2 regions of the Metabacillus sp. SLBN-84 genome follow, and region 1 is predicted to be linked to the other one. Evidence: riboswitches for the same ligand, from Rfam matches in the RefSeq annotation. Region 1 holds a riboswitch; the other holds the start of a gene.
What was found. Region 1 has a riboswitch for thiamine pyrophosphate ahead of RKD52_RS04840 (thiamine-binding protein). Riboswitches for the same ligand answer to the same signal wherever they lie in the genome.
Positions count from the first base shown of each region.

Region 2: another riboswitch for thiamine pyrophosphate. It lies ahead of tenA (thiaminase II); the one in region 1 lies ahead of RKD52_RS04840 (thiamine-binding protein).

Region 1 covers NZ_JBRJIP010000001.1:991,930-1,007,960, forward strand. The annotation lists gene RKD52_RS04780 (MFS transporter) at 1-408, opposite strand, end outside; tRNA gene RKD52_RS04785 (tRNA-Ala) at 580-652, opposite strand; gene RKD52_RS04790 (hypothetical protein) at 761-1,261, opposite strand; gene RKD52_RS04795 (hypothetical protein) at 1,456-1,809, shown strand; gene RKD52_RS04800 (DinB family protein) at 1,893-2,381, opposite strand; gene RKD52_RS04805 (AMP-binding protein) at 2,437-4,086, opposite strand; gene RKD52_RS04810 (DMT family transporter) at 4,223-5,125, shown strand; gene RKD52_RS04815 (peptidase MA family metallohydrolase) at 5,170-6,234, opposite strand; gene RKD52_RS04820 (N-acetyltransferase family protein) at 6,353-6,874, shown strand; gene RKD52_RS04825 (NAD-dependent epimerase/dehydratase family protein) at 6,892-7,770, shown strand; gene RKD52_RS04830 (hypothetical protein) at 8,040-8,228, opposite strand; gene thiT (energy-coupled thiamine transporter ThiT) at 8,321-8,893, opposite strand; TPP riboswitch at 8,999-9,099, opposite strand; TPP riboswitch at 9,241-9,352, shown strand; gene RKD52_RS04840 (thiamine-binding protein) at 9,445-9,738, shown strand; gene RKD52_RS04845 (ABC transporter permease) at 9,713-10,498, shown strand; gene RKD52_RS04850 (ABC transporter substrate-binding protein) at 10,513-11,514, shown strand; gene RKD52_RS04855 (ABC transporter ATP-binding protein) at 11,516-12,274, shown strand; rRNA gene RKD52_RS04860 (16S ribosomal RNA) at 12,563-14,100, shown strand; rRNA gene RKD52_RS04865 (23S ribosomal RNA) at 14,304-16,031, shown strand, end outside.
Region 2 covers NZ_JBRJIP010000001.1:3,227,830-3,243,860, reverse strand. The annotation lists gene RKD52_RS16575 (FtsW/RodA/SpoVE family cell cycle protein) at 118-1,293, opposite strand; gene mgtE (magnesium transporter) at 1,573-2,937, shown strand; gene RKD52_RS16565 (monovalent cation:proton antiporter family protein) at 2,960-4,813, shown strand; TPP riboswitch at 4,896-5,004, shown strand; gene tenA (thiaminase II) at 5,073-5,759, shown strand; gene RKD52_RS16555 (thiamine phosphate synthase) at 5,756-6,376, shown strand; gene thiO (glycine oxidase ThiO) at 6,360-7,475, shown strand; gene thiS (sulfur carrier protein ThiS) at 7,472-7,675, shown strand; gene RKD52_RS16540 (thiazole synthase) at 7,679-8,446, shown strand; gene RKD52_RS16535 (thiazole biosynthesis adenylyltransferase ThiF) at 8,447-9,463, shown strand; gene fabI (enoyl-ACP reductase FabI) at 9,551-10,324, shown strand; gene RKD52_RS16525 (GNAT family N-acetyltransferase) at 10,492-10,941, shown strand; gene RKD52_RS16520 (putative glycolipid-binding domain-containing protein) at 10,968-11,555, shown strand; gene RKD52_RS16515 (SRPBCC family protein) at 11,580-12,029, shown strand; gene RKD52_RS16510 (CotO family spore coat protein) at 12,108-12,527, shown strand; gene RKD52_RS16505 (CotS family spore coat protein) at 12,594-13,679, opposite strand; gene RKD52_RS16500 (glycosyltransferase family 4 protein) at 14,296-15,429, shown strand; gene RKD52_RS16495 (CotS family spore coat protein) at 15,478-16,031, shown strand, end outside.

The sequences.
Region 1 (16,031 bases):
GTGAAGCTCCTTCTTTTTAACAAGAGTCGGCAGGAGCGATGAAAGAGCAGGATAAGAAATACCGTCAAGAATCCCGAAGGAAACAGCGATCACAAGCAGAGCTGTAACCGAATAAGATTCTGTCACGTGAAGCAGCACCATCACAGCCATGAGCAGTGCCTGCACAATGTTTGTCAGAAACAGCAGCCTGCTTTTCTGATAGCGGTCTGCAAATACGCCGCCAAAGACCATCATCAGCACTCTTGGAAGAGAAACGGCTGTCATAATCAGCCCAAGAAGACCGGGCTGTTCAAGCACATCAATGGTAAGCCAGGATACACTCAAAAAGAATATGGAAAATCCGAGTGTCACAAACACACCGGACAGCCAGGTGAATAAAAATCGACGGTTTGATAGAACATTCATCATATGACCTCGTTGTTTTAGTAAAGTTTAGTTAACTAAACTATATAAGAAAGAGCGACAGAAAGTCAAATGGGGAAGGGTGCCAGTTTTCAGATGGAAGGATAAAAGAAAGCAGCGGTTTGACAATTATTTTATAAAACAAAAAAACCCTTGCTGCACAAGGGTTTCCGGATATGGAGCATAACGGGATCGAACCGATGACCTCTACGCTGCCAGCGTAGCGCTCTCCCAGCTGAGCTAATGCCCCGTATAGAATTAGTGCCAGTTGCTTTTGGCGATATACTAAATTATACTCCGACATTCACTATGTTGCAATAGAAAAAACAGTCAAAACGAAAAAAATTTTGACTGTTTTTTATTTGCTTTCGGTTACTCCGAAAATTTGCTCATGGACATATCCGTTTACGGCAATATCTAAATCATGAAAATAACGGTGGAGAGTCAGGACGGTTTCAGCGTTTCCTGCGATGACACTGTCGGCATGCATGGTGATGGCTTCAAGATCTGCTTTTAAAGCGGAATCTTCTGTCAGGGGAATGAAATGGCCGGCATAGGCCTTGGCTGCTTCAGCCCGGGCAATTTGGTCAGGCATGTTCAGATCATTGATTCTTTCCCAGCCGGTTGTTTGATTATAGAACTCATGAAATTTTTTGATGAATTCACCTGCATCAGCGTATTCAGGATTTTCTGTGTCCCCATAATCCTGCACTTGCTGAGGGGGCCGGTTGGTTTCAGCGGCGGTTGGATGTTCTTCAGCACCCGTGTTCTTCAGGTAAACCATTGTCCAGACGCCGATCACCCCGGCCGAGAGCAGCACCAAGACAGCTGCAGCTGCAATTTTAAGTCCTTTATTCAAGATTCCAAGACTCCTTTTATTTAAGTGCGACCTATTAAATGATACCATTATTTTCTTTATCTGGATGTATCGTGGATAAAAAGAATCAAAATTTACATAGGCTTATTACACTATTTTGTTCTCTATTGAGAACTTATCGTGTAAAATACTAATGTCAGGAAATCTTTGTAAAGGAGGTGAACATTCTGAAAAAGTTGAAACATGCAGTTATTGCTTTCGTCCTTATTTCTGCTCTTTTTGCTCCGACATCTGCTCTTGCTTCCGGATACAATTATTCGCAGCCGCAGCAAAATTCGTTCGACTCGTTTCTTGATTCGGTCTTCTCTTATTTCTTTGGGGACAAGAATACGAAATATGATTATGGAAGCAGCCAGAAAAACAAGTATGAAGCAAATACGGTGAAATACGACGGCAAGTATTATTATTGCTGGACCAAGTTCTGGTGGGGATGGGGCTGGAAAAAGTATACGAAGAAAGAATGGGAAGATTGTTTCCCGCAAGTTCCTAAGGAGTCATGGGAAATCTGGAAGAAGTGGTATTGCTGGTGAGGCTCCTGAATACATAATCAGGAACAAAAAAAAGCGCAGACGGTGTCTGCGCTTTTTTATATGGCTTCTGTGAGAGCCTCTCTTCAGGAAACCGCACTTCGCACTTCAAGCAGCTGAAGGAGATGTCTTTTTTCATGATATCCGATAAATTCAATCCACTGTTTAAGAGAAAGGTCTCCGAGATGCGGATGCTTCATCGCCTTTGCTTCCAGGTCGTGTTCAGGTGCTGTTTCTGCAAAGTTAATGAGCTCCCGGCGTGACCGGTCAAGCTTCGCATACAGCTCATCCTTTGAAAAGGGGCCATCTGCCGGCTTCAGGTTATCAGGTGCCGGCACTTTGTGCGAGCGGTCAATAACGAGTTGGAGCGGTTTTTCTGAGGCATCCTTTTTCTCACCGTTCATCAATACGTGCTTGAGGCCGCCTGTTATGACGGTTTCCATCAGATAGAGATGGTCGAGAATCTGTCCGGGACTCCAGACATCCTGTGAAGGTTTCAGGTTCAGCTGTTCATCTGTCATGTGCTCTGTTTCTTTCATCAGTTCTTCCCGTACGTTCAGTGTATAAGTAAGCACGTTAATCTCTCCCTTCTGCTATTATTCTATCAAACCTGTCTTAAGGAATCTCTTCTCAGCTTTTTTCAGACAGTTCTCTGGCCAGTTCCTGTTTTACCTGTTCTCTGAGTTTGTATTTCTGGATTTTTCCTGAAGCGGTCATCGGATAGTCTTTGACAAAGGTGTAGTATTCAGGGATTTTATAGTGGGACAGCTGTCCTCTGCAGAAGGCTTTTACGTCATCAGCAGTAAGTGCTGCGCCTTCTTTTAAAACGATGCAGGCTGCGACTCTTTCTCCGTATTTTTCATCCGGAATGCCAATCACCTGAACGTCCACTATGTCTTCATGACGGTAAAGGAACTCTTCAATTTCACGCGGATAGACATTCTCGCCGCCGCGAATAATCATATCCTTGAGGCGTCCGGTGATGACAACATAGCCGTGCTCATCCATCGTGGCCAGGTCGCCGGTGTGAAGCCAGCCCTGTTTATCAATAGCTTCCTCAGTAGCCTCCGGCATTTTGTAATACCCTTTCATGACAAGATACCCTCTTGTGCACAGCTCGCCCTGCACGCCTCTTGGCACTTCTTCTCCTGTAACGGGATCGATAATTTTCACTTCCACATGCGGATGTGCCTTGCCCACTGTTTCCACTTTGCGTTCGATGGAATCTGTTACAGTCGTCTGCGTAATAACAGGCGAGGATTCTGTTTGTCCGTAGGCGATTGTGATTTCAGACATGCCCATGTCGTTCATTACTTTTTTCATCACTTCAATCGGACAGGTGGAGCCAGCCATAATGCCTGTTCTTAAAGTGGAGAGGTCGTATTTTTTGAAATTAGGAGAGTTCAGCTCTGCAATAAACATCGTTGGCACGCCATGCAGCCCGGTGCATTTTTCTATTTCAACCGTCTGAAGAACAAGGTCGGGATCGAATTCCACAATCGGAACCATTGCTGCGCCGACTGAAACGCAGGCAAGCACGCCGAGAACGCAGCCGAAGCAGTGGAAAAACGGGACGGGAATACACAGGCGGTCTTCATGAGTCAAATTCATCGCACTTGCCACCAAAAACCCGTTGTTGACGATATTATGATGCGTCAGCATAACGCCTTTCGGAAAACCGGTTGTACCTGACGTATACTGCATATTGATAACGCCTTCAGGTGTGAGCAGACTCTCGCGTTCTGCAAGTTCTTCATCCGTCACTTTCATGCCGCGGACGAGAAGATCGTTCCAGCTGAGCATTCCCTCCGGTGCTTCGTTTTGGCCTATGTAAATGAGATTCTTCAAGTAAGGGAGTGCAGGCTGTGAGCTGTTTTCTGAAGAGGTTTCAGTCGTGATGGAGCGGACCAGATCAACGTAAGATGTTCCCTTAAAGCCGTCGATTAAAAAGAGAGCGGCAGAGTCGGACTGCTGCAGCAGATACTTAAGTTCACTGCTTTGATAGCTGGTGTTGACAGTGACAAGCACGGCCCCGATGCGGGCTGATGCAAACTGAAGGAGCAGCCATTCAGGAACATTCGTGGACCATATGGCAATGTTTTCGCCTTTTTTTACGCCAAGTCCGATTAATGCTTTTGCAAGTTTTGTTGTCTCGCGGTAAAACTCATCATAGGTATAGCGGATGTTTTCTTTTGAATAGACGACCGCATCTCTATTTCCGTATGCAGAAACGGTATCTTTCAGTAATTGGCCGATGGTTTTGTTTTTGAGTGAATGCATAGGACCTCCCGGAACATTTAAATGGTTACGCTTTCATTATAACTATTTTTTGAAAGTTTTGAAAATAATATTCTGCAAATTGCCGGGTCCGTCATGCAGTATAATGGAAATGAGTGAATGGTGAAGGAGAAAAAACATGAACAAAACCACTTTGTATCCATATATCGCACTGGCTGTGGGAGTTGCGGCTGTTTCAACATCCGCTATTTTTGTCAAACTGACATCTTCTCCTGCGCCGGTTATTGCGTTTTACAGGCTGTTTTTTTCCACGCTGCTTGTTCTGCCTCTTTTTCTGGCAAAATGTCTGCCGCAGCTGAAGACGATGTCACGGAAAGACTGGAGCTATTCCGCCCTGGCCGGAGTGCTGCTCGCCTTTCATTTTATCCTTTGGTTTGAATCCCTGAACTACACGTCTGTGACAAGCTCGGTTGTTCTCGTGACGCTGCAGCCTCTGTTTGCTTTTATCGGAACGTATTTCTTTTTTAAAGAAAGGGTTTCAGTCAGAGGAGTAATAAGTGCCCTGCTGGCGATTGCCGGCAGTGCCGTCATCAGCTGGGGGGATTTCAGGATCAGCGGCCTCGCTCTGTTTGGTGATTTTCTGGCTCTCGCTGCATGCGCGATGGTCACGGCATACCTTCTTTTTGGCCAGGGAGTGAGGAAAAGGCACTCTCTGACGCTTTATACGTTCATCGTCTATGCCGTCAGTTCTGTGACACTTCTAATCTACTGTCTGGCTCTGAAGTATCCGCTCAGCGGCTATCCGCAGCAGGACTGGATGTATTTTCTTCTGCTTGCTGCAGTCCCGACCCTGCTTGGGCATTCGCTGTTTAACTGGTCGCTGAAGTGGATTTCGACAAATGTCATCTCGGTCGCCATTCTGTTTGAACCGGTGGGCTCGATTATCCTGGCCTATTTCTTTTTGGCGGAAACGGTTCTCCTTACGCAGGTGATTGGCGGCGGAATCATTGTTGCCGGTGTGCTTCTTTTTATGACTGAGAAAAAAACCGGAGCAGAAATTCCTGAAAAACAAGCCGTGTAAAACGGCAAAGAGCACCCGGGCTGTTCCCTGGTGCTCTTTGCATCTTACTGCTCTTTTAATTTTCTCTCTAACTCTTCATACGTAAATCCGGTTTTATTTTTAAGGGCTTCTTCAAAGCTTCCGGCAGCTTTTGTTTCCTTCAGCAGCTGGAGGATCATCTCTTCTCCAAATTCATCAGCAAGCATCTTTACAGCATAATAGCTTTGAGTATAAATGTCTGCGTCCGTGCTTTTCTCAAGGGCATTTGCCCAGTCTCCCGGATTGATGAGATCGTAAAAAGAAACGGTAGACTGAAGGGGGATAAGCACCTCTTTCCCATTATACCCCGCATATTCAGCCAGTCCTTCATTAAACCAGATCGGGATTTTGTAAGGCTCAATGCCGAGCTTCTCAAGTGTCTTTTCTAAATAATAATGAGAATACTCGTGGTAAAACGTTTCAATCACAACAGGAGATGAGGCATTGTATTCATCCGGAATGACAACTGCCATCGTTTTTTTGTTGTGGTCGTAAAATCCCATATAATCCAGATAATCAAGCTCGTGCAGAGAATCAGGCGATTCGTCTAAAAGAAGAAGATCTATAGGCTGATCCTCGATCTCGCCGAGCAGACGCCTGCTTATTTCTCTTGCCTGTTTAAACTCGTTTTCTGCCAGTTCAAGATCCTTTTTCTTAAGTGACGGATAAAAAACGGTCATATGTGAGATTGTTTTCGTCATTGCCTGGTCTTTGTAATCTTCGTAAGGATCAACCGGAAGAAAGGCATTGACCTGGAATTCGAATTTTTCGCGCGGGCTGATGCTCTGGTAATTCACATGAGTGGTCATGATGTTCATCAGCACAACGAAAAACAGCGTAATGATCAGGCCGATGCTTGTTGCCGAAAGGGCGATCGTTCCTGACAGCCCTCTGAAAAAAAGAAGGTTCCGTTCTTTGCTGTGAATCATTTCATAAACGGAATAGATAAAGAGGCCAAGGAGAAGCAGGCATATGATTGTGCCGGAAATAACAGACGCCGGGATATTTAAAAAGAGAAATAAAACGTAAAAGACGGCGGTAAAGTACACGATATAAAAAATGGACAGGGCGGCATGAAGTACGATTTTCACGGTAAGCCTCCAATTGATTAAGTCTAATAAACTTATTCTCTGCAAAAAAAGAAACTCCTTTTGAAACAGGGTTTTTATTGAAAGTTGTCGAATTTTAGTCAGCAAGGAGTGTTGGAAAATGAAGGTACTGATCAGAAAAGCTGCCAGAGAAGATGCAAAGCAAATTGCAATTGTACACGTCGACAGCTGGCGGACAACGTATAAGGGAATCGTAGCAGATTCATTTTTAAAAAGTCTGACTTACGAAAGCAAAGAGAAAATCTGGCACAGTATAAATCCGGATACTGTTTTCGTTGCAGAAGATGAAGAGGGCAAAATTGTCGGGTTTGCGGGATTTGGTCCGTCCAGGTCTCAGGAATACGGCTATGACGGCGAATTATACGCCATCTATCTTCTGAAAGAAGCACAAGGCGCAGGTATTGGTAAGAGTCTGGTTCGTGCGGCAGCAGAGGAGCTGATGAACCTGAACTATCAATCGATGATGCTGTGGGTAATGAATGACAACCCGTCAAAGGGGTTCTATGAGCGATACAGCCCTGAAAAAGTGGGAGAGGATACGTATGCAATTGAAGGCACCGATCATCCGGAGACAGCATTCGGCTGGAATCTGAAGGAATTGTCAGCGCGGCTGAATACATAAAAGGAGATGAAACTGCATTGAAAACCGCGTTAATACTTGGAGGCACACAGTTTTTTGGGAAGAGACTTGTTCATAAGCTTCTCGAGGACGGAGTAATTGTGACGGTCGCAACAAGAGGAAGAACCCGGGATGATTTTGGAGACGGAGTCGAGCGTCTTGTCATTGACCGGGAAAAGAAAGAATCAATGACCCGGGCTTTTGAAGGAAGGCAATGGGACACTGTCTATGATCAATCCTGTTTCTCGCCGCTTGAAGCCAAAACGGCTTATGAAGCGCTTGAGGGTAAAATAGGCCATTATATCTTTACATCAACAATGGCTGTCTATGAATTTGGCAAAGAGCGAAAGGAAACGGATTTTGCCCCGCTCTTGTTCGACCCGACCTTTAAACACCGTAAAGAATATGGGGGAATGACCGGTTATCAGGAGGCAAAGCGCGGTGCCGAAGCGTATTTGTTCCAGAATGCGAAAGTGCCAGTTGCTGTTGTCAGGCCTGCTCTGGTCATCGGAACAGATGATTACACCGAGCGCTTCTTATTTCATGTAGACAAAGTGAAAAAAGAAGAGCCCATTGGCGCGAAAAATGATGATGTTTCTTTCAGCTTCACTTCATCTGAAGATGCAGCAGGTTTTCTTTTTCATGCAGGAAAAGAAAGGCTGACAGGAGCGTATAATATAGCGTTTGAAGACAATTTCTCTCTGAGAGAACTGATCGGCAGGATTGAGAGTGCTGCAGACAAACCCGCAGTCATTACAGGAGAAGTGACAAAAGAAAACGCGTCTCCGTACGGTCTTCCGGGTGACTGGACGCTGGATGTGACAAAAGCACAAATGACAGGATATTCTTTTGGAAACATGAACGAGTATGTTGAGAGTTTAATAGAAAAGCTGCTGTAAACTCCCGCGGGAGTCTCTGTGAAAGCAGAGACTCTTAATAAGCCTCCGTAGCTCTAGAAGGGAAGAGCGCCGGAAAACAGTAGAACCGGGTCGCAAGGCGAAGGTTTCAGAAGCACCGAAAAGCAACTATGCTGAGGCAGGTGAAATTCCTGCCGGTGAAAATCCGTAGGGAAGCGTGTTCCCCTTAGCCTATGCTTACGAAAGGAGTGCGGGTTCGAATCCCGCCGGAGGCATCAAAAAGACCCGGCAGACATCTGCCGGGTTCTAACTTAGATTTGCTGGTTAAAAACCGCTGCAAAATAGGCAAAAACAAATCCGAGGGGAAATGAAAAAACAACCGACCATCCTCTGACAGGGCCATCTTCGCCGCTGATTCGCAGCGCTTCAAAGTAGCCATACAAAAAATGACAGACGGATAGAAAAAAAGCAATCAGCATGAGGGAGTATGTGAGATTCATTTCATGGCCTCCATTAGGAAATCTATTACTATTAATACATGCTGAAAAAGAAGAGATTATGATAAAAAGCACCGGATTTCCGGTGCTTTTCTCTATTTTCTATTTACAATCAGCGCTTTTGAAGTCATCAGCATCAGCACAAGAATGATCGTACAGATGATAAATGTCGGAATCATGTAGGATGCATTGTACCCTGCTGAATATAATAGCACCGGCTGATCTCCTGCAAACTCGGCGAAAAAGACAGCACCTGCGAGTGTATGGGCTGCAAATCTCAGGAAGCTTCCAAGGAAAGCGGCAAGTGTGACATAAAGAATCAGGAGCCCTTTGTTTAAAGGATTAAGTGAGTTCTGAATATGTTTATAAAAAATACCTCCGGCACCAACTACTGTAAAGGCGGCAAAGTAATCCAGAAAACCCTGAACAGGATGGACAATGGTCGTATAGCCCATGACCGTCTGCAGCAGTCCGAGGAGAAAGCCAGTCAGCAGTCCGCCCTTCAGACCGTGTCGGAATCCCATGATCAATACCGGTACCATCGCAAGTGAAATGGAGCCTCCCTGCGGCATTTTGCCGATAAAGCTTGTCGCTAGATCTAAAAGAAAGGCAATGGCAGCAAGAATCGCTGCTTCTAATAAAAAAACCAGGCGCTTATTTGTTTGCATGATTTTACCCCTTTTCGGCATTCGACCGGGGCCTTTTCTCCATGAAAAAAAGCAATGCGGGGAATGTCGGATGGTTTCCACGCACTGCTTTGGTTGGGTTATCACTTGAATCCATCGCCACATCCCTACGTAAGCTTTAACTTAACAGGTTCAACGGGTCAGAACATAACGTTCACTCTCAGCCGGCGGCTCCCCAAGTGGTCAAATGCGATATATGATTTAGACACTACTATACAGGAAACTGCAAAATTCGACAAGCTTAAATTCTATTTTTTTTCAGAAAATAGCGGAAAGTGTTTTTCCTTTCTTTACAAGTCCTGTAAAACTTGCTATAGTTTCCATGAATCTTATAGAAGCAGGGGAGCTGAGTGAACTCGGCTGAGAGGATACTGATTCTTGTATCGACCCTTTAACCTGATCTGGGTAATGCCAGCGGAGGGATACAGGAAAAGAGTCTTTTTTCCATGAACTTTGCGAATGCTTAAGGCTGCCCTAACCGGCAGCCTTTTTTGCGTTTTCTAAGAGATTCACAGAAAGAAAAGGAGGAATTAATCATGTCCAGTGTAAATCTAGCATTTCAGGTACTTCCGAAATCAGCAGACGGGAATACATACGAGATTGTCGACAAAGCCATCGAAGTGGTGCAGCAGTCGGGTGTCAAATATGAAGTCGGCGCGATGGAGACCGTTATGGAGGGTGAGCTCAATCATCTGCTTGAAATTGTCAAACAGGCTCAGGATGCCTGTATCGCTGCAGGTGCAAGCGAAGTGATGACGCATATGAAGATTCATTATCGCCCTGCTGAAGGAGTAACTATGGATGAAAAACTCCAGAAATATCGCTGAATCTTTATCGGGAATGGCGCTGCCGGCAGGAGTTCTGACTGTTTTACTTTTTATGTGGGAAATGGCTGTTGCGCTTTTTGAAATTGAGAAGTGGATCCTGCCGAAGCCAACAGACATTTTCCTTACATTGTTTGAAATGAGAGGTACGCTCGGCGTTCATATCCTTCAGACGCTTTCTGAGGCATTGCTTGGACTTTTAATTGCGGCAGCTGCAGGTGTGGCCATTGCTGTTTTAATCGACCAGTCCAAATGGATTAGAAGTGCTGTGGAACCGCTGCTCGTTCTCTCGCAGACAATTCCGATTATTGCTCTGGCGCCGCTTTTGATTATCTGGTTTGGCTTTGGAATGCTGCCGAAGGTTATTGTAACAGCGTTAGTCTGTTTTTTCCCGATTGCTATTAATCTGGCGGACGGATTCAGCCAGGCTGACAGGGATATGGTCAAGCTGATGAAAACAATGGGAGCCGGTAAGCGCCAGCTCTTTCTTAAATTAAAGCTGCCCGCTTCTATGCCGTATTTTTTTTCGGGTCTGAAAATTGCGGGAACATACAGTGTGATGGGGGCGGTAATCGGTGAATGGCTGGGGGCAAGCAAAGGTCTTGGGGTTATACTCACCAGATCCTCGCAGTCTTTTCTAACAGAAAAGGTATTTGCAGTGATCATTGTTATTGTTGCACTAAGTCTCTTAATCTTTGCTGCCATTGAACTGCTGGCAAGATTGGCAATGCCCTGGAAGTACAAAGCGCACAAGCAAAACTGATATGGAGGAAATCAATGAAAAATCTGCGGAAAATTCTCGTCACAGTATTCAGTGCATCCATTTTGATGACAGGATGCGGTTCAGCTGAGAACGCCTCAACTGAAGAAACAAAAAAAGTAAAGGTCATGCTGGATTGGTTTCCAAACACAAATCATACAGGTATTTATGCTGCTAAAGAGAAAGGCTTCTATAAGGAAGCTGGACTGGACGTTGAAATTGTAGAACCGGGTGAGGGAGTAAGCGCAGACCAAATTCTTGCATCGGGCGAGATTGATTTTGCAGTCAGCCACCAGGAAAATATCACGCATGCACGATCTGCCGGCCTGCCGGTCGTTTCAATTGCAGCTATTATTCAGGAAAACACATCCGCGTTTGCCTCTTTGAAAGAAGAAGGAATTGTATCGCCTGAAGATTTTGAAGGGAAACGATACGGCGGCTGGGGGTCTCCAACTGAAGAAGCAGTCATCCGTGCTGTTATGAACCAGGATGAAGCAGACTTTGATAAAGTGGATTACGTCACCCTCGGTGCGACTGATTTCTTTAAATCGATAGGCAGGGATACAGACTTTCAATGGATTTTTGAAGGATGGGATGGAATTGAAGCTAAAAGACAGGGAGTCGAACTGAATTATATTTATCTTAAGGATCTTGACCCTGCGCTTAACTACTACACACCAGTCCTTGCTGCAAGCGAGTCGAAAATAAAGAAAGAGAAGGACGTGGTCGGGGCTTTCATGGAGGCCACAGCACAAGGGTATGAGTTTGCCATTGAGAGTCCGGACGAGGCAGCGGATATTCTCATTAAACATGTGCCTGAAATAAATAAAGAACTTGTAAAGGAGAGCCAGAAGTGGCTAAGTAAGCATTATAAGGGCGATGCAGAAAAATGGGGCATTCAAAAAGAAGAGGTTTGGGACCGGTATGCGGACTGGATGTATGATAAGAAACTGATTGAAGAAAACATCGAACCGAGTGAAGCCTACACAAACGAATTTTTGCCGAAGGATGAAAAGTAGCATGCTGACGCTTAAAGGAGCAGGCAAAACTTATCCTGGAAATCAAACCGTCCTGCTTCCATCTGATCTTATAGTAGAAAAAGGGGAATTTGTCAGCATCATTGGTCCAAGCGGATGCGGAAAAAGCACGCTTCTGGATATCATCGCCGGGGTAAACAGCCCAAGCGTCGGATCTGTTCACTACAGAGGGAAAGATATAACGAATCAAACAGGTCATGCCGGGTATATGCCTCAAAGCGATGTCCTGTTTCCGTGGAGAACGATTCTTGAAAATGTTATTTTGCCTTTGGAGCTTCAGGGAACAGGAAAAGACAAAGCTCGTGCAGAAGCACTCTCATTATTTCCGCAGTTCGGTCTTGAGGGATTTGAACATCATTATCCTTCTATGCTGTCCGGAGGAATGAGGCAGAGGGCTAACTTTCTCAGGGCCTTTCTGAGCGGCAGAGACCTTCTATTATTGGATGAACCTTTTGGAAAGCTTGATGCGATGACAAGGCTTGATCTTCAAAAATGGTTTATCAGAATATGTGAAACCTCTGGAAAAACAGCTCTCTTTATCACACACGATATGGATGAGGCAATCTATCTTTCTGACAGGATTGCCGTATTTTCTCCGAGGCCGGGCAGGATCATTGAACAAATACCCGTTCCCTTCGGCCGGCCCAGAACGGAGCATATTCTTACATCGCCTGAATTTCTTTCAATGAAACAAAAACTTCTGAATCTCCTTCATTCAGAAAATGAGTCTGAAACGCGCTGATTTCAGTGCGTTTTCTTTTATAACATTTTTTTTGCAAAAAGATAAAAATGCTATTGCAATGGGGAAATCAGCGTGGTATATTATTATTCGTTGCCGCGAAAAACGCGTGAGAGCAACGGTGCCTGAGAAAAAGAAAAGTGAAAAAAACGCTTGACTTTTTAAAGGTGATTTGTTATTCTAATAAAGCTTCGCAGGAAGCGAAAATGATCTTTGAAAACTAAACAAAACCAAAAGCGTACCAAACGTTTTAAATTTTTTAAGTCAGCAACATTTATGAGTCACAAATTTTCTTCGGAGAGTTTGATCCTGGCTCAGGACGAACGCTGGCGGCGTGCCTAATACATGCAAGTCGAGCGGACCTCTTCGGAGGTCAGCGGCGGACGGGTGAGTAACACGTGGGCAACCTGCCTGTAAGACTGGGATAACTCCGGGAAACCGGAGCTAATACCGGATACTATGTCAAACCGCATGGTTTGACATTCAAAGACGGTTTCGGCTGTCACTTACAGATGGGCCCGCGGCGCATTAGCTAGTTGGTGAGGTAATGGCTCACCAAGGCAACGATGCGTAGCCGACCTGAGAGGGTGATCGGCCACACTGGGACTGAGACACGGCCCAGACTCCTACGGGAGGCAGCAGTAGGGAATCTTCCGCAATGGACGAAAGTCTGACGGAGCAACGCCGCGTGAGTGATGAAGGTTTTCGGATCGTAAAACTCTGTTGTCAGGGAAGAACAAGTGCCGGAGTAACTGCCGGTGCCTTGACGGTACCTGACCAGAAAGCCACGGCTAACTACGTGCCAGCAGCCGCGGTAATACGTAGGTGGCAAGCGTTGTCCGGAATTATTGGGCGTAAAGCGCGCGCAGGCGGTTTCTTAAGTCTGATGTGAAAGCCCCCGGCTCAACCGGGGAGGGTCATTGGAAACTGGGAAACTTGAGTGCAGAAGAGGAGAGTGGAATTCCACGTGTAGCGGTGAAATGCGTAGAGATGTGGAGGAACACCAGTGGCGAAGGCGACTCTCTGGTCTGTAACTGACGCTGAGGCGCGAAAGCGTGGGGAGCGAACAGGATTAGATACCCTGGTAGTCCACGCCGTAAACGATGAGTGCTAAGTGTTAGAGGGTTTCCGCCCTTTAGTGCTGCAGCTAACGCATTAAGCACTCCGCCTGGGGAGTACGGTCGCAAGACTGAAACTCAAAGGAATTGACGGGGGCCCGCACAAGCGGTGGAGCATGTGGTTTAATTCGAAGCAACGCGAAGAACCTTACCAGGTCTTGACATCCTTTGCCACTTCTAGAGATAGAAGGTTCCCCTTCGGGGGACAAAGTGACAGGTGGTGCATGGTTGTCGTCAGCTCGTGTCGTGAGATGTTGGGTTAAGTCCCGCAACGAGCGCAACCCTTGATCTTAGTTGCCAGCATTCAGTTGGGCACTCTAAGGTGACTGCCGGTGACAAACCGGAGGAAGGTGGGGATGACGTCAAATCATCATGCCCCTTATGACCTGGGCTACACACGTGCTACAATGGATGGTACAAAGGGCTGCGAGACCGCGAGGTTTAGCCAATCCCATAAAACCATTCTCAGTTCGGATTGCAGGCTGCAACTCGCCTGCATGAAGCTGGAATCGCTAGTAATCGCGGATCAGCATGCCGCGGTGAATACGTTCCCGGGCCTTGTACACACCGCCCGTCACACCACGAGAGTTTGCAACACCCGAAGTCGGTGGGGTAACCGCAAGGAGCCAGCCGCCTAAGGTGGGGTAGATGATTGGGGTGAAGTCGTAACAAGGTAGCCGTATCGGAAGGTGCGGCTGGATCACCTCCTTTCTAAGGATATGAGGTCGCTTTTGGTTTTTGTTTAGTTTTGAGAGATCATTCTCTCTATATGAAAGAAGGCAATCATTCTTGATTTGCCGGTTGTTCTTTGAAAACTGGATAACGTAATTGATAACAAGTAATTCACTGAGATTTACGCTTACCATAGTGATTTTCTTAGACTTTACAGTCTAAACAAACGATTGACCAATTTTGGTTAAGTTATGAAGGGCGCACGGTGGATGCCTTGGCACTAGGAGCCGATGAAGGACGGGACTAACACCGATATGCTTTGGGGAGCTGTAAGTAAGCTTTGATCCAGAGATTTCCGAATGGGGAAACCCACTGTTCGTAATGGAACAGTATCTTTACCTGAATACATAGGGTACTGAAGGCAGACCCGGGGAACTGAAACATCTAAGTACCCGGAGGAAGAGAAAGCAAATGCGATTTCCCAAGTAGCGGCGAGCGAAACGGAATCAGCCCAAACCAAGAGGCTTGCCTCTTGGGGTTGTAGGACACTCTATACGGAGTTACAAAGGAACGGGGTAGATGAAGCGGCCTGGAAAGGCCTGTCATAGAAGGTAAAAACCCTGTAGTCGAAACTTCGTTCCCTCCAGAGTGGATCCTGAGTACGGCGGGACACGTGAAATCCCGTCGGAATCCGGGAGGACCATCTCCCAAGGCTAAATACTACCTAGTGACCGATAGTGAACCAGTACCGTGAGGGAAAGGTGAAAAGCACCCCGGAAGGGGAGTGAAAAGATCCTGAAACCGTGTGCTTACAAGTAGTCAGAGCCCGTTAACGGGTGATGGCGTGCCTTTTGTAGAATGAACCGGCGAGTTACGATCCCGTGCAAGGTTAAGTTGATGAGACGGAGCCGCAGCGAAAGCGAGTCTGAATAGGGCGAATTAGTACGTGGTCGTAGACCCGAAACCAGGTGATCTACCCATGTCCAGGGTGAAGTTCAGGTAACACTGAATGGAGGCCCGAACCCACGCACGTTGAAAAGTGCGGGGATGAGGTGTGGGTAGCGGAGAAATTCCAATCGAACTTGGAGATAGCTGGTTCTCTCCGAAATAGCTTTAGGGCTAGCCTCGAGTATGAGAGTCTTGGAGGTAGAGCACTGATTGGACTAGGGGCCCTCATCGGGTTACCGAATTCAGTCAAACTCCGAATGCCAAAGACTTGCTCCTCGGGAGTCAGACTGCGAGTGATAAGATCCGTAGTCAAGAGGGAAACAGCCCAGACCGCCAGCTAAGGTCCCAAAGTATACGTTAAGTGGAAAAGGATGTGGAGTTGCTTAGACAACCAGGATGTTGGCTTAGAAGCAGCCACCATTTAAAGAGTGCGTAATAGCTCACTGGTCGAGTGACTCTGCGCCGAAAATGTACCGGGGCTAAACGTATCACCGAAGCTGCGGACTGTTCTTACGAACAGTGGTAGGAGAGCGTTCTAAGGGCGTCGAAGCCAGACCGGAAGGACTGGTGGAGCGCTTAGAAGTGAGAATGCCGGTATGAGTAGCGAAAGAGGGGTGAGAATCCCCTCCACCGAATGCCTAAGGTTTCCTGAGGAAGGCTCGTCCGCTCAGGGTTAGTCGGGACCTAAGCCGAGGCCGAAAGGCGTAGGCGATGGACAACAGGTTGATATTCCTGTACCACCTCCTCACCATTTGAGCAATGGGGGGACGCAGGAGGATAGGGCAAGCGCGCTGTTGGATATGCGCGTCCAAGCAGTTAGGCCGGGAAGTAGGCAAATCCGCTTCCCATATAAGGCTGAGCTGTGATGGCGAGGGAAATTTAGTACCGAAGTTCCTGATTCCACACTGCCAAGAAAAGCCTCTAGCGAGGTGAGAGGTGCCCGTACCGCAAACCGACACAGGTAGGCGAGGAGAGAATCCTAAGGTGAGCGAGAGAACTCTCGTTAAGGAACTCGGCAAAAT
Region 2 (16,031 bases), 2.2 Mb from region 1:
GCCACTTCCTTACTTTTCTCTTTTCTTCATCTTATCAAAAAAAGAATCTGGATTTATTCTTCCATTAAATGCACAATTGCATCCCATTATAAAGAAAAACCCGCTCATCAAAGCGGGTTAATCAAACATATACTTTCTCGTTCTTGAGCGGACATTCAGCACAATTCCAATGGCAATCATGTAAGTGGCAAGCGAGCTTCCTCCGTAGCTGATGAAAGGGAGCGGAAGTCCTGTAATCGGCAGGAGGCCGACGGTCATGCCGACATTCTGGAAAACCTGGAATGTGATCATGCCGATTACGCCCGTGCAAAGAAAGCTGCCGAACGGGTCGTTGCTTTCAAGTGCGATGTGAACCATCCGGTAGATCAGAAGGAAAAACAGAGATATGACAATACTTCCGCCGATAAAACCGAACTGTTCACTGATGATCGCAAAGATGAAGTCCGTATGTCCTTCAGGCAGGTATACTTCCAGCTGCTGATAGCCTTTGCCGTATAATTCTCCGGAGCCGATGGCAAGGAGCGATTTAATCAGCTGAAATCCGATATCGTTAGAGTATTCATAAGGGTTCAGCCAGCCGTAAATCCGGTCCAGCTTGTACGAGTTCGTATCAAGAATATACGTGTTGAAAAAACTCGGGAAGGCAAAATAGATGCCGACTCCCATGGCAAAAACGGCAGCACCTGAAAAAACGAAGCCGAGAATGATTTTCCATTTCACGCCAGAAACGAGGATCAGTGATCCGATGATGGCGCAAAAAACCATCGTCATCCCTGTATCCGGCTGTCTCATCAGCAGGAGTATGGGAGGTGCGGCTGCTGCAAATACTTTACCTAATAGGAGCAAGTCGTCTCTCACAGTATTGGTTGCGTATTTCTCCCTGTGATCTGCTATAATTCTGCTGAGCACAATAATCATGAAGATCTTCATTAATTCAGAAGGCTGGAAGTTTCCGATTCCGGGCAGTGTGTACCAGCTTGTCGCGCCTTTGATCGGCTCTACAATCGGCGGCGGAAGAATTTCAAGGCCGATGAGCAAAAGCATCCCGAATCCATATAAATACCATGAGAGCTGCTTGAAGCGGTCAAAGTCGATAATCATCGTTCCAATGACGGCGATAATACCGATGATGTACCATCTGAGCTGCAGAAACGCAAAGTTTATATTCTGCAATTTTTCGGGTAAAGTAGGCTGGGCACTGCTTATGGCGACGGCACTGGTCAGTGCCATTAAAAACATAATAAAAATCAGCGTGTAATCTAATTGCTGCTGTGGGGATTTATCTGTGTTCATACGGGATCCCTTTCTTGTACTTTCAGTCATTATATGGTTTGTGCTTAGCTTGCAAGCGAAAATCATCTTTTACAATCTTAGCGAAAATTGACGGTTTTGCAAAGGATTCATTTGTAAATCAGTCAAAAACATGATACCTTATCACAATGAAAAAACGGTTGTGAAGACTGCAGAATGCCGTACCGGCGCATGTTCACAGCGAATAGACGATTTGTATCACAATTTCATGACATTTTGATTTCCCGGTGATTTAGCGACAGGGAGAGGAGGAGATTCTTTATGTCAGAAGAAAAAGAAAAAGTTGTCATTGAGACAGAAGCGCTCGTGACAGCATTAGAGAATGAAGACTTTGACGGTTTTCGCTCGCTGTTTTTGGAGAAGCATCCATATGACCAGGCAAAAATGTTCGTAAAGCTCGAACAGGAAGAGCGTTCAAGGGTCTATCAGTATTTGTCTCCTGAAGAGATGGCTGCCCTGTTTGAAAATATCGAAGATGAAGAATACAACTACGAAATGTATCTGTCAGAAATGGATCCAAGGTTTGCTTCGCAAATGCTTGAGCACATGTATGCGGATGATGCGGTAGATGTTCTGAATGAGCTCAACAAAGATCAGGTTGCAAGCTACCTGACCATTATGGACGATGAAGCAGCGAAGGAAATCCGCGAGCTCCTTCATTATGAAGAGTTTACAGCAGGAAGTATCATGACGACGGAATTTATCGCGATTCAGGCGAATCAAACCGTCAAATCGGCGATGCATATCCTTAAGCATGAGGCTCCTGATGCTGAAACCATCTATTATCTGTATGTCATTGATGAAGATAAGCACCTGGCGGGAGTTATCTCTCTCAGAGATTTAATCGTGAGTGACGACGATGTGATGATTGGCGAAATCATGAGTGAGCGTGTGTTTTCCGTCAGTGTTGGGGAAGACCAGGAAGAAGTTGCCCGGAAAATGCGGGATTACAACTTTCTTGCGCTGCCGGTTGTTGATTTTCAAAATCACCTTCTTGGAATTATTACGGTTGATGATATCGTGGACGTTATTGATGAAGAAGCATCTGATGACTATTCCAAGCTCGCAGGGGTTTCGGATGTGGACTCTATTGACAGAGGTCCTCTTTCCGCTGCTAAAAAAAGACTGCCATGGCTCGTGATTCTTTTATTTCTCGGGATGCTGACGGCCAATCTGATCGGGCAGTTTGAAGAGACCCTTGATAAGGTAGCAATTCTTGCTGTCTTCATTCCATTAATTGCCGGAATGGCCGGAAATACAGGCACGCAAGCACTGGCAGTTGCCGTCCGCAGAATTGCCATGGGGGATGAAGAAGGAGGAAACTTCAAAATCATTGTACGGGAAGCGGGAACAGGTTTGATTAACGGTGCTGTCTGCGGAGTTCTTGTAACGGGCGTCGTGTATTTCTGGAAACAGGATCTGTATCTTGGTCTGCTTGTCGGAGTATCCATTCTTGCCACGCTGACTGTCGCGACAATTGCCGGAGCGTTTGTGCCTCTTATCATGCACAGGCTGAAGGTCGACCCGGCCGTTGCATCCGGCCCGTTTATTACAACGATTAATGACATTATTTCCATCCTTATTTATTTTGGAATGGCCACTATGTTTATGCAGTACTTAATCTAACTACAGAAATGAGGGAAAAACCTTGCACGGAGCTTCTTTTTCATCACTTGTTATTGTCCTGCTCGCAGCTTTTATCACTCCGCTCATACTGCACCGCTTCAAAATAAAAGTGATGCCGGTCGTCGTAGCAGAAATAATTATGGGTATTGTGATCGGCAAAAGCGGGTTTGACCTTGTTCAGCAGGATATGTGGCTCGAAACGCTGTCTATGCTCGGATTTATTTTTCTCATGTTTCTGAGCGGTCTTGAAATTGATTTCACAGCATTTATCGGGGGCAGGAAAAAAGAGGTGCTGCCATCCGGAAAAGAGGCGCCGAATACGTTCCTTGTCTCTTTTCTTGTTTTTGTCGGCATTTTTATTCTTTCCCTGCTGCTCTCTTATCTGTTTGTTCTGATCGGATTTATTGAAAATGCGTTCCTGATGACGCTGATCATCTCGACCATCTCACTCGGGGTGGTCGTGCCGACGCTTAAGGATGCAGGCATCATGAAGTCGAACATCGGACAGATTATTCTTCTTGTCGCCGTCATTGCCGATTTGGTGACGATGATTCTGCTTGCTGTTTTTGCGTCGATTTATGGCGGGGAAAATACGAATATGTGGCTGATGCTCATTTTGTTCGGAGCTGGTGTTGCCCTTTATTTTATCGGCAAAACCTTTCAGAGCAGATCGTTTATCGAGACGCTTTCTAAAGGCACGATTCAAATTGGGACAAGAGCTGTTTTTACGCTGATTATTGTGCTTGTTGCGCTTTCAGAAACGATTGGTGCAGAAAACATTCTCGGCGCCTTTTTAGCAGGCGTGCTCGTATCTCTTCTTTCCCCGAACAAGGAAATGGTTCAGAAAATGGATTCGTTCGGGTACGGCTTTCTGATTCCGATATTCTTTGTCATGGTTGGAGTGGACCTTGATATTTGGTCGCTGTTTAAAGAACCTAAAATTCTTATGCTGATTCCGCTGTTGTTTATCGCGCTGCTGATATCAAAAGTTGTGCCGATTTATCTTTTAAAAAGATGGTACGATACGAAAACGACTCTTGCTGCTGGATTTTTGCTTACATCCACATTGTCGCTTGTTATCGCCGCAGCGACGATTGGAGAACGGGTGAATGTTATTGACTCGCAGATGTCCGGGGCGCTCATTCTGACGGCAGTTCTGACAAGCATCTTTACGCCGATTGGATTTAAAAAGCTTTTCCCGGAAAAGCTTGGTTCCAAGAAAAGACTGAAGGTTGCGTTCATAGGGGCCAACCAAATGACGTTGCCTGTTACAAGAGAACTGAATCCGAACTTGTATGAGACCATCATCTATCATACGCATGTTGATAAAAACGAACAGCAGATTGCCGAATCTCTTTTTCAAATCGAAGAGGTTGAAGATTATTCGATTGAGACGCTTCAGGAAAAAGGGGTATTTGAATCGGATATTCTGATTGCAGCAACAGGCGATGAGGATGCGAATGCGGAAATAGCCCTGATGGCAAAAGAGCTTGAAGTCGACAGGGTCATTGCAAGTATTGCTTCGCCCCTGCTTGATGAGCAGCTGAAAGCAAAGAACATTGATGTGTTCTCTGTTCTGCTCTCGACCAAAACGCTGCTCAGAGCCCTGATCGAAGCGCCGGGCATCATGAAAATCCTGACGCACAGCGAATCTGCCCTTTATCAGATCAAAATGAACAACAGACGTTATGACGGCATGGTTCTCAGAAGCTTCCCGTTCACGGGAGATGTCATTTTTGTCCGGATTTTCCGGGAGAATGAGTCCATTGTTCCTCACGGCGATACGGAGCTGAAACGGGGAGATCTTCTGATTTTGACGGGATCATCCGAGTATATCGATGAACTGAGGCAGGAGCTTGAGTTTCACAAAAATTAAGCAGGAATTTCCTGAAAAAGCCTTGAAAGATATTTTTATCGTGGTATGATGGGCATGTAAAACATTCAGAAAATTTTATACGATAAACCGCTAGGGGAGCCCTTCAGAAGGGCTGAGATCGGAGTTTGCCACCGAGACCCTCAGAACCTGATCTGGTTAACACCAGCGTAGGGAAGTGGTGTAAGGGTCTATTTCATACACCACTTTTCTATGCGAAAAGTGGTTTTTTGCTGTTTAAAAAAGAAATGGAGGAGACGTCATGCTATTTTCAAAAGAATGCAGGGAGTACGCAAACGAGTGGTGGGAAGGGAGCTTTCACCATCCTTTCGTAAAAGGAATCGGTGACGGGACGCTGTCGAAAGAAAAGTTCAAATTTTATGTGATGCAGGATTCGTATTACTTGACCCACTTTGCAAAAGTGCAGGCGTTTGCCGGTGCAATGGCCCCGGATCTGCATACGACGTTCAGAATGTCCGTTCATTCTCAGGGAACCTATGAAGCAGAGCTTTCCCTTCATCAGCAGTTTTCAAAATTGCTCGGAATTACAGAGAAAGAACGCGAGGAATTTAGACCGGCGCCGACAGCATATGCTTATACGTCTCATATGTACCGCGCAGTCGCGACCGGAAATCTCGGTGAAATCATAGCTGCGCTGCTGCCGTGCTACTGGCTTTATTACGAAGTGGGAGAGCGTCTGAAGGATTGTGAGCCTGATGATGCCGTCTATGAAAAATGGATTGAGACCTATCATGGCGACTGGTTTAAAGAGCTTGTCCTTGAACAGGTGAACCGTTTTGATGAACTGGCCGAAAAAGCAAGCGCGCATGAGCGCATGATGATGAAAGAACACTTCCTGATCAGCTCCATGTATGAATACCGCTTCTGGGATATGGCTGAAAACCTTGAAGCGTGGGGCCGTGCAGACTCGCTGCAGCTTCAAAAGTGAAGCTTCATTTTGTAACGGATGGAAGGCATTCTGCAGAATCACTGGTTTCCATCATCACAGACGTACATAAATTTGCGGATGCCATTCATATAAGGGAAAAAAAGATGTCAGCTGATGAACTGGTGGAGCTGGTTGAGCTTCTTGCGAGCAGCGGGGTTCCAAAATCAAAACTGATCATGAACGGCAGGGTGGATGCAGCGGTGCGGTCGGGACTGGCAAAAGTCCAGCTTCCGTCACATGGGCTGCCTGTGAAGTTTGTTAAAGAGCACTACCCTTACCTCGGGGCGGGATGTTCAGTTCATTCAGCAAAAGAGGCAATCGAGAGGGAGAAAGAAGGAGCAGACTGGCTGATTGCCGGACATGTTTTTCAGACAAATTCAAAAAACGGTCTTGAGCCGAAAGGAATTTCTTTTCTTCAAACAGTCTGCGAATCTGTATCCATCCCTGTCTATGCAATTGGAGGAATCACTCCTGGTGTGCTGCCGGAACTGAAAAAGCTGAGAATCGCAGGAGCAGCAGCCATGTCTTATGTGTTTTCAGCAGACAAACCCGTGGAGGCGGCAAAAGAGCTTGCACGAAAGCTGAAAGGAGGAACGGCGGTTGAGGACATTTTATGATGCTGGAATTGTCGGGGGAGGAGTCATCGGCCTGATGTCTGCCTATTTTCTGTCAAAGGCAGGTATGAAAGTAACTGTATTTGAAAAAGGGAAGATCGGCTGCGGGGCATCATCCGCTGCAGCAGGCATGCTTGGGGCTCATACAGAAACGGAAAGGGCAGATGCCTTTTTCCGTTTTGCCGAAGAGAGCGCGGCTCTTTATCCTAGGCTTGCAGCCGAATTACTTGAGGAAACAGGCATAGATATTCAGCTTGTTTACAATGGGATGCTGAAACTTGCCATGACGGCTGAGGAAGCTGCTTCCCTTAGGGATAGAGCAGGGAAAGAACCGGATGTTGAGTGGCTCTCAAGGGATTCTGTCCTAAAGAAAGAAAGCAACCTGACAGAGGATCTTCAAGGCGGCCTGTTCATTGCAAAAGACGGCCAGGTCTCCCCTTCCGCTCTTTGCCGGGCGCTGGCAAGGGCGGTACAAATAAACGGAGGAACCATACTTGAAGGAGCTGCAGCGGGACGTATACAGCGGGCAGAGCCTTCTCACTATGAAGTTTCAGCTGCAGGAGAGACTCATTATTGTGAAGCACTTGTGATTACGGGCGGGACATGGAGCGGCCAGCTGTTTAAGGAATTAGGCATCTCAGCTCCTGTTCATCCTGTTAAAGGCGAATGTCTTTCCATCATGCCGGATGGGTTCCGTTTAGCGTCAACGGTCTTTCATGACAGCTGCTATCTTGTCCCAAAATCTGACGGGAGCATCATCATCGGCGCGACGATGGAAGAGGGGAATTGGAAGGCAGAGCCTACAATTCAGGGGATGGCTTCCTTGATGGAGAAGGCTGTTTCCATTATGCCGTGCATAAAAAAGGGTGTTTTCCAAAAAGCATGGGCAGGACTGAGACCGGGAACACAGGATGAAAAACCTTATATTTTTAAGCATGAAGGAATGAAAAATCTTTATGCGGCAACAGGACATTACCGGAACGGCATTCTGCTGGCTCCGAAAACAGGCGAAATGGTAAGGGATTTGTTTTTGAATCGCCCGGTCAAGGAAGAGTATGAAAGAGAGTTTGGATTAAACCGGCGGACAGAGGTGAAATCATGAAAATCAAATTGAACGGCAGCACAGCTGAGCTGGATTCGCACATAAAGACAATTGAAGATCTTCTGGCATTTTATCAGCTGAGCCATAAAACGGTCATGATTGAGCATAATGAAACAATCCTTGATAAGGAATGCTATCATCGCGCAATTTTAAATGACGGTGATGTTCTTGAAATGGTTCATTTTGTAGGAGGAGGATGACACATGTTAAAAATTGCAGGGAAAGCGTTTAAATCACGGCTCTTGCTTGGAACAGGGAAATATCCGTCTTTTGACATTCAAAAGAAAGCGGCAGAAGTGTCAGAAGCGGAGATCCTGACGTTTGCTGTCCGCAGGATGAATGTATTCGAGCCGTCTCAGCCAGACTTGCTTGAGAAGCTTGATTTGACCGCATACACACTGCTTCCCAATACGGCAGGCGCCAAAACGGCCGGGGAAGCCGTCCGAATTGCAAAGCTCGCTAAAGCTTCAGGTCTGTGTGATATGTTAAAAGTAGAAGTGATTGGGTGTCAGAAAACACTCCTGCCGGATCCGGTGGAAACGCTTAAAGCAAGCGAAGAACTCGTAAAAGAAGGATTTATCGTTCTTCCTTATACTTCTGATGACGTTGTACTTGCCAGAAGACTTGAAGAGACAGGCGTCCACGCCATCATGCCCGGGGCATCCCCAATTGGATCAGGGCAGGGAATCATCAATCCACTCAATCTCACATTTATTATCGAACAGACTGACTTGCCGGTTATTGTGGATGCAGGAATCGGATCTGCCGCTGATGCAGCGAAAGCGATGGAGCTTGGTGCTGACGGCGTGCTCCTGAATACGGCTGTCTCCGGAGCAGCAGATCCCGTGAAAATGGCCAAAGCCATGAAGTTTGCGGTCGAAGCGGGACGGCTGAGTTATGAAGCAGGCCGTATCCCTGTTAAATCCTATGCTGTTGCAAGCAGTCCTGAAGAAGGAATGATCACAACGTAAATGGAACGGTACTCAAGACAGCAACTATTCGCCCCTATTGGGGAAAAAGGCCAGAAAGAAATCATAAACAGTCATGTGCTCGTCATTGGAGCCGGTGCACTCGGCACAGCCAGCTCTGAAATGCTTGTCAGGGGAGGCGTTGGCCGAATCACAATCGTTGACCGTGACTACGTCGAGTGGAGCAACCTTCAGCGCCAGCAGCTCTATACAGAGCAGGATGCAAAAGAACGGATGCCGAAATCAGCAGCTGCTGAACGGAGACTTGCCTCCATCAACAGTGAGGTGAAAATCAGGGGCGTTATTGATGATGTGACGGCGGATTCCATCTTTGATTACTGTCATGATGCGGATATGATTTTGGATGCGACGGATAATTTTGAAACCCGCATGCTGATCAACGATGCTGCTTTGAAGCAGGGAATTCCCTGGGTTTACGGGGCATGTGTCGGAAGCTACGGGCTGACCTATACAGTTATACCGGGGGAGGGTCCCTGCCTGAGCTGTCTGATTAAGCAGATTCCGATGGAAGGCCAGACGTGCGATACGGCGGGAATTATCAGTCCTGCCGTTCAAATCACGGCTTCTTACCAGACGGCAGAGGTGTTGAAGTGGCTGACAGGAGAAAAATCAGCGATGAGAAGAGAGCTTCTTTCCTTTGATGTCTGGCGTAATCAATTCAGCAAAATCAGCGTTGCCAAAGTGAAAAGTCCATCGTGTCCTTCGTGCGGAGAAGATCCTCTCTATCCATATCTGACCTGGGACAAGAGCGCAAAAGCATCCGTTCTATGCGGAAGGGATACAGTTCAGATCAGGCCCGCAGAAGCCCGAAGCCTTGATTTTCAAAGTCTCGCCAAACAGCTGGAACGTGCGGCCCAAAAGATAACGGCCAATCCGTATCTGCTCTCTTTTCAGGCAGGTGAAAACCGGGTGGTTGTTTTTCGTGACGGCCGGGCGCTTATTCACGGCACAAAAGACCCGGCTGAAGCAAGGAAGATTTATCAGAAGTATTTGGGTTAGAAAGCAACGCGAGATTGTTCCCGCTTCAATTACATGCTATAATTATAACCAGGTACTAATAACATGTATTAATCGGGAGGATTCCAAATGAACTTATCATTAGCTGGACGCAATGTTGTCGTAATGGGCGTCGCAAATAAACGAAGCATTGCCTGGGGAATTGCACGTTCTCTTCACGAAGCGGGAGCGCGTCTTATTTTTACATATGCAGGGGAACGTCTTGAAAAATCAGTGCGTGATCTCGTTGAGACGCTTGACCGCAGCGATTCGATCGTTCTGCCGTGCGATGTGACAGACGATGCGGAGATTGAAACATGTTTTGAAGCGATTAAAAATGAAGTCGGCGTTATTCATGGCATTGCGCACTGTATCGCGTTTGCCCATAAAGAAGAATTAAGCGGAGAATACATGAATACGACTCGTGACGGATTTCTGCTTGCCCACAACATCAGCTCCTATTCCCTCACGGCTGTTGCAAAAGCGGCAAGAGGCCTGATGACAGAAGGCGGCAGCATCGTCACACTTACGTATCTTGGAGGAGAAAGAGTTCTTCCGAATTACAATGTAATGGGTGTGGCAAAGGCGTCGCTTGATGCAAGCGTGCGCTACCTTGCAAGCGACCTTGGAAAAGACGGCATCCGAGTGAATTCCATTTCAGCGGGACCAATCCGCACTCTTTCAGCAAAAGGCATCAGCGACTTCAACTCAATCCTTAAGGACATTGAAGAGCGTGCCCCGCTCCGCCGCACAACGACTCCTGAAGAAGTCGGCGACACTGCGCTGTTTTTGTTCAGTGACCTTGCACGCGGCATGACCGGAGAAAACCTTCATGTTGATTCAGGCTATCATATTCTTGGATAAAAGATCAGAGCTTCCTGCATGTGTGCGGGAGGCTTTTTTGTGTTCTTTTTTATAACATGAGCGTTCGGTACAAACAATTTCGCTTAATCCGGCAGCATGACCTTTGCTAATGGGGAATTGTGATAAAATGGAAACAGCCGAGCTAATCAATTGAATGGGTGATAGACATGATTATAAAAATGGATATAACAGATAAAAAAACAGCTGAAGAAGTTTTAACGATTCAAATCCCTTCTTATAAAGTTGAGGCAAAATTAATTGGCTCTTATGACATACCTCCATTAAAAGATACAATTGATACCCTGCAGCGATGCGGAGAATGCTTCTATGGCTATTTTTCAGAAAATAAGCTATGCGGGGCACTAGCTATGAAAATAGAAAATGAAGAAATGGATATCCATCGTTTGATTGTAGACCCTGACTACTTTCGAAAAGGAATTGCCCAGAGCCTGCTGCATTATGCTGAAAGACAGGAAGGGATAAAAAGAATCAGCGTTTCAACTGGTTCAAAAAATACGCCGGCAGTAAGATTTTACGAAAAGAATGGATTTCAGAAAGTGAAAGAAGTCATTGTAAATGAACAGATCTCCTTAACGTTTTTTGAAAAGAATGTATAAATGAATAACTGCAGAGGGGGAAGAACATGCAGCAGCAAGCTGTTAGTTGGAACAAGATAGACTCGTCTGGGACAGAGCATTTCAGTTTGGCTCGCGAAGGCGGGCTTTTTCGCGGATATGGAAAAGTTACTTATGAAGAGGGAAATGTCCTTTTTCATGTCAATTATGCTGTAGAACTGGACTCAAATTGGCGGACAAGGAACGTGAAAATAGCGGCTTCCGGCGCAGGAGAACTCGAGATCCTTTCAGACGGTGAAGGACGCTGGTTTCGGCCTGATAGAAAGGAAATAGGGGAGTTAAACGGTGCAATCGATGTAGATCTTTCCGTCACACCTTTTACTAATTCTCTCCCGATTAACCGGAATGAGTGGGAGCCTGGCCAGAAAAGGAATTTTGAAATGGTCTATGTGGATGTTCCCCAATTGCGCTTATTTAAAGTATCACAAACGTACACGTTTCTTGAACAGATAGACAGTACGAGAACATTTGCCTATCAGTGCCGGGATTTTGAGTCTTTGATTTATGTAGACACTGATGGTTTTGTACTTGAATATCCGGATTTATTTATACGCAAGTCAGACATCCCAGCAGGAGAGTTTGATAGAATAAGATAAAAACCCGCATAGAAAGGACCAACAATGAGCGCATTTCATGATGAAGTAACCGTTGAAGCCCCAATTGAAGAAGCATTTGCATTCGCAGCAAATCCGGAGAATGCTCTGCAGTTCATGGAAAACGTGATAAAAGTTGAAAAGCTGACAGACGGGCCTGCTGCAAAAGGAACACAGTACAGGGAAACGCGGGAAATAAGAGGAAGACGGGCATCTGCTGTTATTGAATTTACAGAATACGTACCCAGTGCAAAATTTTCCGTAAAAAGTGAAATGAACGGAATGGAAACCGAGTATCACTACACATTTACCAAGGCGGGAAATCAGACTGTCATCCGCTTTGTGTGCGAAATCACTGCAAAGACGTTCAAAATGAAACTGATCAAGCCTGTCTTTGCGAAAATCATGAAAAAAGAAGACGGCGATCATTTGAAACATCTGAAAAAAGCGATAGAAGCACAAAAGCAAAGCGAATAGTCAGCCCCTTTATAATCATAAACCCTGGTACCCCGCATATACTTTCTTGTAAAGCATTTAAACCGGGAGGGAAGCCTGTTGAAAAAACATCAATCTGTGAAAAATCCCCCGCTGCTGTATATTGTTCAGCCGGAATTTGAGCCAGTGCTAACGTCCATGCAGAAAACCTATGTGATGAGAAAAAATCCGCCGGCCGAAGCGGCTGCTCCTGTGCCTGCAGAGCCTGCAGCGAATGAGGCAGCAAAAAAAGATGCGCCGGTTCAAAAAGAGCAAAAACTCTCAAAGCCCCTGCATTCCTTCAATGACTTATCAAACGAGGAAAAACTGCAGCTGCTTCTTCATTTGCCGGAACGCTTATCGGGACTAAACTGCAGCATCTCCACCAATAAGCAGACCTATATAGGCAAGGTAACAGATTTTAAAGATAACTGCGCAACAATAAACGGTGAAAAAGTAAAGCTTGAAGACATTCAGTCTATTACGCTGAAAGGCTTATAAAAGTGTCCTGCCGGGACGCTTTTTTTATTGCAAAAAAGAGCGCCGTTTCCGGCGCCCTTTGCCATGCTATTGTCCTGACTTGATCATGGAATTCAAATGTGCTTCCTTAATTCTTTCGTACTCAAATGCCTGAGCAAGTTCTTCCGGCAGCATATCTGTTTTTCTGACAAACTTTTCCCGGGCAATGTCGTACATTTCATACGGGAAAAGCATGTCGATATACATAACCTCTTTCTGTTCGTCAGTCAGCGGGTTGACGCTTTCATATGCATTCATCATCAGCTGAAATCTCGCTTCATCCCACTCGCCTGTTGTATCGAGGAGAGGGATAATCATTTTGCGCAAGTCGCGGATCGGCAGGTCATATGAGACTGTATCAAGGTCAATTACCCATATTTTACCATCATTTCCGAGCACCGTATTGCCTGCCCCGTAATCCTGGTGGCACAGAGTAGGGTTAGCGGACTGCTGTTCAATCCACGGAACATACTTGGAGTTCATCAGACGGTCAAGCGTTTCCCGTCCCTGCTGGATAAAGTAATCAATCTCCTGAAGATACAGCTGGGAAAAAGGATTGTCTGGAGTGCTTTGTGCGATGAGCTTCCATGACTCAAGCTGCTGGCACCTTTTAATGTAATGGTTCGGCCAGCGTCCGAGCTTCTTAAAGACAGGGATCCCTTCAGGCGGATGATAGCCTTCTGACCAAAGATGAAATTCAGCAAGACCCTTCATGACCACTTCAAGGTCCGGATCAACGGCTAAATCAAATACTCCGCCTTCAATCCAGTCATACAAAACAAACAAAAACGGCCCCTGTTTAGTAAAAAGCACATCGTTTTTGTTTCGTATAATGCCGGGAACCCTTCCGCCTTTTTCTGCTAAGTAGTTTTGAGCATTGATGGAAAAAAGAGCTTTTTTCTCCGGGCGGTGAATTCTCTTAAGACAGACGGGTCCATTTGGAGTATGAATTTTCCATACGAGGGCCATTTGGCCGCCTTGAATAACTTCTATCCGGTCGACAGACACGTCCCAGCTTGTGATAATATATTCAGCGAGTTTAACAAGCTTTGCTTCCTCTTCAGGAGACATCACATACACGTCTTCTTCTTCTTTTTCTTCCTTGTTCTCCGCTTTTATTTTCTTGGGTTCCATTACGGTTTTACTTTTAGCCGCCTCAAGCGGAAAAGCGTTTTTTTTCTTTTTTTCTTTTTTTTGCTTTGGTTTTTCCTCTGCTGCAGGGGAGACGTTCTCTGCAGTCATGCTGCTCTTTTGCATAGATTCCTTCTGAACTTCCGCCTTTGGTACATCTTCTTCTGACTCTGGAGAAAACTGCAGCATGGCGTTCTTTCTGGATTTGCTTTTTCCTTTGTTTTTCTGTCCTTTTCTTTTTCTCTCGGTCATCAGCTGCTCTTCCTCAACACCAGGTTCCGCCTTTTCTTCTGGAGTTACCGTCCGCTGCGGAGTGTTTTTACGGTCAATGAGTGAAAAAACATTGACCGTTCCCTCTGAAGACTTCGAGAATCTTGTGTTTTTGTTTTCCTCCAATATGGTCACCATCCCATCCTTTTATTTCATAGACTATGAAACAAAGCCGGTTTTTGTCATGGGGTAAATGCCGGCGTTTTATTGATGAGCTGTCCTTTTTTAAAAATGATTCAGCTTAATAGGGATTCCGCCTTTTTTAAAATAGTTCCACAGAGAAAGGCACACAGCCTCCTGTGTTTCCGTATTTTAGGATAAGGGCTTACTAGATGAATGGAGGTAACGTATGAAGATTGCATTAATCGCAACAGAAAAACTTCCTGTTCCCGCGATAAAAGGGGGAGCGATACAGATTTATCTGGATGCCATTGCTCCTCTTATTGCTCAAAGGCATGACGTGACTATACTTTCCATTACTCATCAGGATCTTCCTGATCAGGAAACACGGAACGGGGTTCAATACATCCGATTTGCTGAAGGCGAGTATTTATCTTCGCTTGGCGCGCACTTGAAAAATGTGAAGTATGATGTGATTCACTTATGCAACAGGCCGGCGTGGGTACCTGTTTTGCAGGCAGCAGCACCAAACGCGCGCTGGATCTTAAGCGTACACAACGAGATGTTCGCTGTTGAAAAAATGTCTGATGAAGAAGGAAAAGCTTGTATTGCAGCTGTGTCGCAGATTGTGACGGTAAGCGACTATATCGGACGAACGATTACAGACCGTTTTCCACAGGCAAAAGGCAAGGTGAAAACCGTTTACTCCGGAGTGGATTTAAAGACTTATTTTCCGGACTGGACGACTGAAGGGCGCAGGCTGAAAGAAAAAGTCCGCTCTGAGCTGAATTTGAAAAACCAGAAAGTGATTTTGTTTGTAGGAAGGCTGAGCAAGGTAAAAGGCCCTCATATTCTTCTGCAGGCCATGCCTGAAATCTTAAAGAAGCATCCGGACACAGTGATGGTCTTTATCGGATCAAAATGGTTCGGGGATAATGAAGTAAATAACTATGTAAGGCATTTGTATACGCTTGGCGCCATGTATCCTGAAAATGTTCAGTTTATTCAGTTTGTGCAGCCGAAAAACATTCCGACTCTTTACGCCATGTCCGATATTTTTGTCTGCTCTTCGCAGTGGCAGGAGCCGCTTGCACGTGTCCACTATGAAGCAATGGCATGTGGTTTGCCGATTATTACGAGCAACCGCGGAGGAAATCCTGAAGTGATCGATGAGGGCAGAAACGGCAATGTTATTAAGGATTTTGAAAATCCCGATGCTTACGCACAAGCCATTATTTCTCTTCTGGACAGTCAGGGCAAGCGGAATGACATGGGGAAATACGGCCGTTCAAAAGTGGAGCGGGATTTCAGCTGGAGCAATGTATCAGGCAATTTGCTCAGTGTATATGAGAATAGAAGATAGAGAGGGGGAAGCATTTTGGATACAGAAGTCAATCAGCATGAACTGCAAATGAACATTATGAATTTATACCCGTTTGAGGTGCAGTCGATCACCCTGCTGACAAATAAAAGCGGAAGAACAACGTGGAAGGTTGAAACCGCCCAGGGTGTAAAAATTTTAAAACGCGTTGTGATGAAGCCTGCAAGAATGCTGCTTATTGCAGAAGCACATGAACATCTGCAGGAAAAAGGACTGCCGATCGCCCGAATTCACCGGACCAGAGCGGGTGCCATTTGTGTTGGCGCCGGAAAATCCGCCTATGTCCTTTATGACCTGCAGCAGGGGAAAGAAGTACTTTACTATGATAAAGCGCAGATGCTTAACATTATGGAGTTTATTGGAACGTTCCACCATACGTCACAAGGATATATGCCGGATGAGATGAGCAAAAAGAGAAGCAGACTAGGCAAATGGCATAAGCTTTTCAGATGGAAGCTTCAGGAGCTTGAAGGCAATAAAATGCTGGCTCTTAAATCCGACCAGGAAAATAATCTGCCGGCGCCTGCTGTAATTGATCCGGATGCAGAACAGACATGGCTTCAGGATCCTTTTTCAAAAATGGT